Loktanella sp. M215: one gene and its partner. Each later gene encodes a partner of the first gene's protein in a complex. Links are inferred from orthologs where the notes say so. Each region holds a gene or a part of one and is shown on either strand. Other genes may lie near its edges.

Region 1 (4,541 bases):
CGCGCCACTCGACCAATTGGCCGTCCATCCAGATTTTACCGTCGCGGTCGTCGTAGGCGCCTTCCATGGCGAAACCCCTTCACATTTCCATTTGTATCGTGACTAAGTCCGTTTCGGACATAAAGTTGCGCGATTTGTGCCGTCTCGCTACCAGTTGACTCTAGTCATGTCAACATCGCTGACGTATTGTGCCCACGAACCGAGGGGGACGAGGCCCATGAACCAGCCACAACAAGGCCCCTCGGGGCAGGCGCTGCTGTTTCTGACCGACGAGCAGCTGCGCAAGGGCATCGAGGCGATGTTCTTTGCCTACCGCGGCTTCACCGCCGATCCCGACCGGATTCTGGAGGATATGGCCTACGGTCGCGCACACCACCGCGCGATCCATTTCATCCACCGCAGCCCCGGCACCACGGTCAACAACCTGCTGGGAATCCTCGGTGTGACAAAGCAGTCGCTGAACCGTGTGTTGCGCACGCTGATCGCTGACGGTCTTGTATCCAGTACCGTGGGTCACCGCGACAAGCGCGAGCGTCATCTGCATCTGACCGAAAAGGGCGCCGCGTTAGAGCGTAGCCTGTCGGATTCCCAGCGCGAGCGCATGCGCAGTGCCTACCGCGCGGCGGGACCCGTGGCCGTCGCAGGGTTCAGACAGGTGCTGGAGGCGATGATGGACGACGAGATGCGGCATCACTACAAGGCCATGGTGGACAAACCCGATGGCCGCTGACGACGCGCACCTGCTGGTTGTCGATGACGACGAGCGCATCCGCACGCTTTTGCGCAAGTTTTTGATGCGGTCCGGCTTTCTGGTGACGACGGCCCGCGACGCGGCACACGCGCGGCGCATTCTGGCAGGGCTGGAATTCGATCTGGTCGTGCTGGACGTGATGATGCCGGGCGAGGACGGGATCAGCTTCTGCCGCGCCCTGCGGCACCAGTCCGGCACGCCCGTTCTGCTGCTGACCGCCCGCGGCGAGACCGAAGACCGGATTGCCGGCCTCGAGGCTGGGGCCGATGATTACCTCGCCAAGCCGTTCGAGCCGAAGGAACTGCTGTTGCGGATCAACGCGATCCTGCGTCGCGCCCCGCAGGCCGAGGCGAAGCCGATCCCGCAGACCGTGCTGCACCTTGGTCCTGTCCGCTACGACATCACCAAGGGAGAGATGCGGCAGGACGAGGCGCTGGTGCGGCTGACCGCGACGGAAAGCCAGTTGATGCGCATCTTTTCCGCCCGCCCCCACGAACCCGTCAGCCGGCTGGAGCTGGTCGAGGAACTCAGCCGGTCCGGCGGGCAGACGCAAGAGCGTGCGGTCGATGTCCAGATCACACGCCTGCGCCGCAAGATCGAAGCGGACCCCAAGCAGCCGCGCTATCTGCAGACGGTGCGCGGGTCGGGTTACATGCTGGCGCCTGACGAGGCGTGACCAGCAAGGCCGAGTGTGGCGCCCCGTGCCAAGGTCGGAGCCTCCGGCGGGAGCTTACTTTGCCAAATGAAGGTGCTTGTCCTTTCGATCGGGTTTCGATTTTGTGGGCGACATGAAAACCGCATTGATTTCTCATCCCGATTGTTTGGATCACGTCACGCCACCGGGGCATCCGGAACAGGTGGCGCGCATGGACGCCGTGCTGGGTGCGTTGCAGGACATGGATCTGCTGCGCGTGCAGGCACCCCATGCGGCCGAGGATGACGTGTTGCGCGTGCATCCGAAGTCGCACCTTGACGCGATCCGCAGGGCCGCGCCGGACAGCGGGTTCGTGTCGCTGGACGCCGATACGCATATGTCGCCGGGCACGCTGTCGGCGGTCTGGCGGGGGGCCGGCGGTGCTGTGCGCGCCGTCGATCTGGTGCTGGGCGGCGACGCGGCCAATGCCTTTGTCGCCATGCGCCCGCCCGGCCATCATGCGGAACGGACCACGGCGATGGGGTTCTGCTTTTTCGGCAATGTCGCCATTGCGGCGAAGCATGCGCTGGATCACCACGGTCTGGCCCGCGTCGCCATCGTCGATTTCGACGTGCACCACGGGAACGGCACGCAGGATCTGGTCGAGGACGATCCCCGTATCCTGTTCTGCTCGACCCACCAGAGCCCGCTTTACCCGGGGACCGGGGCGGCGGATGAAACGGGTGTCGCCGACAATGTCATCAACGTCCCCTTGGACGAAGGCACCAACGGGCGTGGTTTCCGCGTCGCGATGGAGGGGCGGGTGCTGCCGCGCGTCGATGCCTTCAGGCCAGAGCTGATCCTGATTTCCGCAGGATTCGATGCCCACCGCGCCGATCCACTCGCCGGGCTAGCGCTGGTCGAGGCGGATTTTGCGTGGATCACCGAACAGCTTTGTGATCTGGCGGACAAACACTGCGGCGGGCGGGTGGTGTCGTGCCTCGAGGGAGGCTATGACCTGACGGCGCTGGGGGCCTCGGCCGCCGCGCATGTGAACGTGTTGAGGGAGCGCAGCCATGGCAGAGACGCCGGTTGAAAGCATGACATTCGAGGACGCGATCCGCGAGCTGGAGCAAGTCGTGGGCAAGCTGGAACGCGGCGACGTGGCGCTGGACGACAGCATCGCGCTGTACGAGCGCGGTGCCGCGCTGAAGAAGCGCTGCGAGACGAAGCTGAGCGAGGCCGAAGAGAAGGTCGCCAAGATCACGACCGGTCCTGACGGTCAGGCTGCGGGCACGGCACCGCTCGACCCGTGATGTTCACCAATCAGCTGGCGCTGGATGCCACCACGGCGCAGCGGTTGATCGAGATCGCGCTGACGCCGGTCCCCGACCTGCCGTTGCGCGAGGCGATGCTTTACGCCGTGCGCGGTGGCAAGGGGCTGCGCGCGTTTCTGGTTCTGGAAGGCGCGCGTCTGCATGACGTCGGCGACCGGGCGGGCCACGCTGCCGCGGCGATCGAGGCGCTACACGCCTATTCGCTGGTCCACGACGATCTGCCCGCCATGGACGACGACGATCTGCGGCGCGGTCAACCGACGGTGCACCGCAAGTGGGACGAGGCGACGGCGATTCTTGTTGGCGATGCGCTGCAGTCGCTGGCGTTCGAACTGGTCTGCACGCCCGGCTCCGGTGTGACCGACAGTGCGCGGGCGACGCTCGCGCTGACGCTGGCGCAAGCGGCCGGTGCGCAGGGGATGGTGCTGGGACAGGCGCTGGATATCGCGGCCGAAAGCGGCCCGCCGCTGACGCTGGATCAAATTACCACGCTGCAGGCCGGGAAAACGGGTGCGTTGATCACATGGGCCTGCTGTGCGGGTCCCCGGATCGTGCAGGCGGACGAACTGCCGCTGAAAACCTATGGTGATGCGCTGGGGCTGGCGTTCCAGATTGCGGACGACATCCTGGACGTCACCGGGGATGCCACCGCCGTTGGAAAGGCGGTCGGTAAGGATGCGGCGGCCGGCAAGGCGACCTTCGTGTCGCTGCTGGGGCTGGAAGGCGCGCAGCGGCGGGCGGTCGATCTGGTGGACACGGCCTGTGACGCGCTAGATTGCTATGGACGCCACGCCGACACCTTGAAGGATGCCGCGCGTTTCGTGATCGCGCGCGACAAGTGAGGACCTGACATGACCGACCGCCCCAAGACGCCGCTGCTGGACCGCGTGCACCTGCCCGCCGACATGAAGGGCCTGTCGGATGTCCAGTTGCGACGCCTTGCGGACGAGTTGCGGGCCGAGACGATTGCGACTGTCGCCAGCACTGGCGGTCATCTGGGGGCCGGTCTGGGGGTCGTCGAAATCACCGTGGCGCTGCACGCCGTGTTCGACGCGCCGCGCGACAAGATCATCTGGGACGTCAGCCACCAATCCTATCCGCACAAGATCCTGACGGGACGCCGCGACAGTATCCGCACCCTGCGGATGAAGGACGGGTTGTCGGGTTTCACCAAGCGCAGCGAAAGCGCCTATGATCCCTTCGGTGCCGCACATTCAAGCACCTCGATCTCCGCAGCCCTCGGGTTTGCCACGGCCCGCGATCTGGGCGGCGATCCGGGCGACGCGATTGCCGTGATCGGCGACGGCGCATTGTCGGCCGGCATGGCTTACGAGGCGATGAACAATGCCGGCCACCTGAAAAAGCGGTTGATCGTGATCCTGAACGACAACGAGATGTCGATTGCCCCCCCCGTGGGTGCGATGTCATCCTATCTGTCGCGTCTCTATGCCGAGGGTCCGTTTCAGGATCTGAAGGCGGCGGCCAAGGGTGCCGTGTCGTTCCTGCCGCCGCCCTTCCGCGAGGGCGCGAAGCGCGCCAAGGATATCCTCAAGCACATGACCGTCGGCGGCACCCTGTTCGAAGAGCTGGGCTTTTCCTATGTCGGTCCCATCGACGGACACGACATGGATCAGTTGCTGGCGGTGCTTCGCACGGTCAAGGAACGGGCGACCGGCCCGATCCTGATCCACGCCATCACGAAAAAGGGCAAGGGCTTTGCCCCCGCCGAAGGGGCCGCCGACCGGGGCCACGCCCGCGGCAAATTCGACGTCCTGACCGGAGAGCAGCAGAAAGCGAAAAGTAACGCGCCGTCCTATAC
Region 2 (4,473 bases), 2.4 Mb from region 1 along the record:
GCCTGCTTCAACGCCTGCGCGCCCGCCATCTCGCAGGACAGCGACTCGCAGATGCGGATCGTCAGGGCGGGCGGTGGCGCCTCGCCTTCCTTCACCACGTCGAAATGCGCGTAGAAGGTCGCGACCTCGTAGACCTCGGCCTGTGACAGCCGCATCTCCTCGGCCAGCGCACGCAGGTGCGCGGCAGACAGGCAGTTAAACCGGTCCTGAATCAGGTGCAGGTATTCGATCAGCATGTCGCGGGCGAGCGGTGCGTCCCCCAGTAGGGCGCGCACCTCGTCCCATGCGGCATCGTCCAGCTGGCGGCCTTTCGGCGTGTGGCGCCCCTTGCCACGGCCCGATTTCCAGATGCCGTCTTTTTCGTCCAAAGCCATGACCGTTCCCCCGCATGCACATCGCGCTGTGCCTAACATAGCCCCCAACCGGTGTCAGCGTCATCCAAAAGTCCTAATGTACCTGTGGCGAATAGTCTTGACCCCAAAGACGTTCGCGGCACCGCCGTCGGATGATGTTATAGCAGAGGCGAATCTCATTCCGGGTCGCCATGTTTGCCGTCATCCTGTTCCCTCTTGCCACGCTGTTGCCGTTGGGTCTGATCGCCGCCGGGGCCCTGTTGGGTGGTCCCTGGGTCGTGGTGGCACTGGTCGGCATGACGCTGCTGACCTATCTTCTGGACCAGCTTGTCGCCGTGACGCTGCCGCCCGCCGACGACGCGAACCGGGAATTCCCCGCCGCCGACGGGCTTTGCGTGCTGCTGGCGTTTGGACATTTCGCGACACTGGCGCTGATCGTGCACGAGCTGGGGGCCAACAATCTGGGCCTCTGGGCCAAGGCCGGGCTGACCATCGCCGCCGGCCTGTGGTTCGGGCAGGTCGGCAATGCCACCGCGCATGAACTGATCCACCGCGGCCCGCGCCCGCTGCACCGCTTAGGCAAATGGGTCTATATCTCGCTGCTTTACGGGCACCACACCTCGGCCCACGTGCTGATCCACCACCGGCTTGTCGCCACGCCAGAGGATCCGGCCACCGCGCCGCAGGGACAGGGCTTCTGGGCCTATGCCCCGCGCGCCTGGATCGGCGCCTTCCGCCTTGGCTATGCCGCCGAGTCCGCGCGCCTCGACCGCGTGGGCCGCGCGCACTGGCACAACCCTTACGTCGTCTATCTGGCGGGGGGTGCGCTGATGCTGGCGCTGGCGATGCTGCTGGGCGGCTGGCGCGGGCTGCTGGGCTACCTCTGCCTTGTCGCTTACGCGCAGGTGCAGCTGCTGCTGTCGGACTACGTGCAGCACTACGGCCTGACCCGTCGCGTGACCGAAGGTGGCAAGCCGGAACCCGTCGGCCCCCGGCACAGCTGGAACGCGCCGCAGTGGTTCACCGCGGCGATGATGCTGAACGCGCCGCGCCACGCCGATCACCACGCCCATCCGGCCCGCGCCTTTCCCACCCTGCGGCTGGAGGACGACGGCCCGACCCTGCCCCGGTCCCTGCCCGCCATGGCGGCGCTGGCACTGTTCCCGCCGCTGTGGCGCCGCGTCATGGACCGCCGGGTGCGCCGCTGGCAATCCGCATGATCCGCGCGCTCGCCCTGTGCCTGATCGCCGGACCGACATTGGCCGACCCGATGACGGCGGCGGATTTCGACGCCTATGTCAGCGGCAAGACCCTGACCTTCACCCAGCCCGACGGCACCCCCTTCGGGGTCGAAGCCTACGGCCCCGACCGCGCCGTCACATGGTCGTCGGAACCCGGCGTCTGCCAGACCGGCGTCTGGTACGACCGCGACGGGCTGATCTGCTTCGTCTACCTGACCGACCCGGTCCCGAAGTGCTGGACGGTCGATCGCACCGACCGCGGCTTGCGCGCGCAATCGACCGAAGGCACCGTCCTGTTCGAGGCGACCGAGGCGCAGACCCCCCTCGTCTGCGCGGGTCCTGACCTGCTGTCCTAGACCTGCACCCGCCCGTCTGCGAACTCGATCTCGACCACGCTCGCCCCCTGCACATCCGCCGTCTGCGTCGCCACCGCGCCATCGGCGCGCACGACCGCGTAACCGCGCCGAAGGGTCTCGCGGTAACCCAGCGTTTCCCGCAGGCGGTCCAGCGCCAGCAGCCGGGCGCGGCGTGCGTCCTGGGCCCGCGTCGCCCGGTCGATCAGGCGCTGAACGCGGGCTTCCAGCCGCTCGCGCGGGCGCGAAAGGTCCGGCGGCGACAGACGCAGGCCCGACAACCGCTGACCGGCATCGCCGACGCGCCGCACCAGAGCCGGGTCCAGCCTTGCCGCCAGCGCATCCAGCCGGCGCCGTTGTTCAGCCACACCGCGCTGCAGCACACCCGGCCGCAGCGCCGCATTCGCCAGCTTCACCCGCTTCGCCGCTGCAGCGGAGCGTAACGCCGCAGGCAACCGCTCGCCCAGATAATCCAGCCGCTGCGCCGGTCCCTGCAACAGCGCCTCCGGCTGCGGCAACGCGCGCGCCAGATCGCGCACCCGCTGCTGGCGCAGCCCCAACCCTTGCGTCACTGCCCGGCTGATCCGCGCACCCTGATTGTCCAGCGCAGCGAACAGGTCCATCCGCACCGGCACCGCCATCTCGGCCGCCGCCGTCGGCGTCGGGGCCCGCCGGTCGCTGACGAAGTCGATCAGCGTCGTATCCGTCTCGTGCCCCACGGCAGAGATCAGGGGAATCCGGCTCTCGAACGTCGCACGCGCCACGATTTCCTCGTTGAAGCCCCAAAGATCCTCCAGCGACCCGCCGCCCCGCGCCACGATCAGCAGATCGGGCCGCGGCAGCGCGCCGCCGGGCGTCATCATGTTGAACCCCCGGATCGCCGCAGCGACCTCCTTGGCGCAATTCGCCCCCTGCACGGCGACAGGCCAGACCAGCACCTTGCGCGGAAACCGGTCGCGCAACCGGTGCAGGATGTCGCGGATCACCGCCCCGGTGGGCGAGGTCACGACGCCGATGATCTCTGGCAGGAACGGCAGCGGCTGCTTGTGGGCCGTGTCGAACAGCCCCTCGCCCTGCAGCTTGGCTTTGCGCTTTTCCAACATCGCCATCAGCGCACCGGCACCGGCAGGCGCGATGTCGTCGATGATGATCTGGTATTTCGACTGCCCGGGGAAGGTCGTCAGCCGCCCGGTGGCGATAACCTCCATCCCCTCCTCGGGCAATTGCGCCAGCGCGTCCGCGCGCCCCTTCCAGATGATTCCCGACAGGACCGCGCGGTCGTCCTTCAGATCCAGATAAAGGTGCCCGGACCGTGGCCGCGTCACGCGCCCGACCTCGCCCCTGATCCGCACATGCCCGAACTCGCCCTCGATCGCCTTCTTCACGGCGCCCGCGATTTCACTGACGGTGAATTCCGGCGCGTTGCTCGCAGGTTCGGCGTGTTCGAAAAGGTCCATCTGGCTGCCCTTGTGATGCGTCTGCGCTGACCTTAGAACGCAACCCAACCAAGGCCAAGCGGAGAGACCCCGATGAATATCCTGATCCTGGGCAGCGGCGGCCGCGAACACAGCCTGGCCTGGGCGATCAAGCAGAACCCGAAGTGCGACCGCCTGATCGTGGCGCCGGGGAACGCCGGCATCGCGGATCTGGCCGAATGCGCCGAGATCGACATCATGGACGGCGCCGCCGTGGTGGACTTCGCCGCCCAGAACGCCATCGACTTCGTGGTGATCGGGCCAGAGGCACCGCTCGCCGCCGGTGTTGCCGACGCCTGCCGTGCGGCAGGGTTGTCGGTCTTCGGCCCCTCCGCCGCGGCGGCGCGGCTCGAATCGTCGAAATCCTTCACCAAGGCGATCTGCGACGCCTGCGACGCCCCCACCGCCGCCTATGCCCATTTCACCCACCCCGACGATGCCCGCGACTATGTCCGCACCCAAGGCGCGCCCATCGTCATCAAGGCCGACGGCCTCGCCGCCGGCAAGGGCGTCGTCGTCGCAATGACGCTTGATGAAGCCCTCGCCGCCATCGACGACATGATGGGTGGCCAGTTCGGCGACGCCGGGGCCGAGGTCGTGGTCGAGGAATTCATGGATGGCGAGGAAGCCTCCTTCTTCGTGCTCTGCGACGGGACGACCGTGCTGCCGATCGGCACCGCACAGGACCACAAGCGCGTGGGCGACGGCGACACCGGCCCCAACACCGGCGGCATGGGCGCCTATACGCCCGCGCCCGTGATGACCGAGGCGGTGACACAGGCCGCCCTCGACCGGATCGTGAAACCGACCATGGCCGCCATGGCCGCCCGCGGCACGCCGTTTACCGGCGTCCTTTTCGTCGGCCTGATGATCAAGGACGGCCAGCCGCGCCTTGTGGAATTCAACGTCCGATTCGGCGATCCCGAATGTCAGGGTCTGATGATGCGTCTGGGGGGTCAGATCCTTGATCTGCTGCACGCCTGCGCCGAAGGGCGCCTGGCCGACCAGCGCGTCCACTGGGCCGACGATCACGCGCTGACCGTGGTGATGG

The links.
Region 2: the proteins of GLR48_RS05340 (region 1) and xseA are in contact, whole or in part, in a cryo-EM structure (PDB 8TXR), measured with the Escherichia coli proteins. The link is inferred for Loktanella sp. M215 from one-to-one orthologs.

The regions. Positions count from the first base shown.
Region 1 is NZ_WMEA01000001.1:1,105,891-1,110,431, forward strand. What follows is about bases 1,182-4,081. They hold GLR48_RS05340 (exodeoxyribonuclease VII small subunit), read left to right. Parts: upstream 1,182-2,461; coding sequence 2,462-2,701; downstream 2,702-4,081. Other genes in these bases: GLR48_RS05330 (response regulator), read left to right, coding at 1,182-1,427; GLR48_RS05335 (histone deacetylase family protein), read left to right, coding at 1,540-2,481; GLR48_RS05345 (polyprenyl synthetase family protein), read left to right, coding at 2,701-3,564; dxs (1-deoxy-D-xylulose-5-phosphate synthase), read left to right, coding at 3,574-4,081. Outside these bases: GLR48_RS05320 (branched-chain amino acid aminotransferase), read right to left, coding at 1-67; GLR48_RS05325 (MarR family winged helix-turn-helix transcriptional regulator), read left to right, coding at 218-730; more of GLR48_RS05330, read left to right, coding at 720-1,181; more of dxs, read left to right, coding at 4,082-4,541. UniProt on the Escherichia coli protein: Bidirectionally degrades single-stranded DNA into large acid-insoluble oligonucleotides, which are then degraded further into small acid-soluble oligonucleotides.
Region 2 is NZ_WMEA01000001.1:3,485,533-3,490,005, forward strand. Bases 1,176-4,007 are described here. They hold xseA (exodeoxyribonuclease VII large subunit), read right to left. Parts: upstream 3,405-4,007; coding sequence 1,947-3,404; downstream 1,176-1,946. Other genes in these bases: GLR48_RS17125 (alkane 1-monooxygenase), read left to right, coding at 1,176-1,573; GLR48_RS17130 (hypothetical protein), read left to right, coding at 1,570-1,950; purD (phosphoribosylamine--glycine ligase), read left to right, coding at 3,477-4,007. In the rest of the region: GLR48_RS17120 (NAD(P)H-dependent oxidoreductase subunit E), read right to left, coding at 1-374; more of GLR48_RS17125, read left to right, coding at 545-1,175; more of purD, read left to right, coding at 4,008-4,473. UniProt on the Escherichia coli protein: Bidirectionally degrades single-stranded DNA into large acid-insoluble oligonucleotides, which are then degraded further into small acid-soluble oligonucleotides.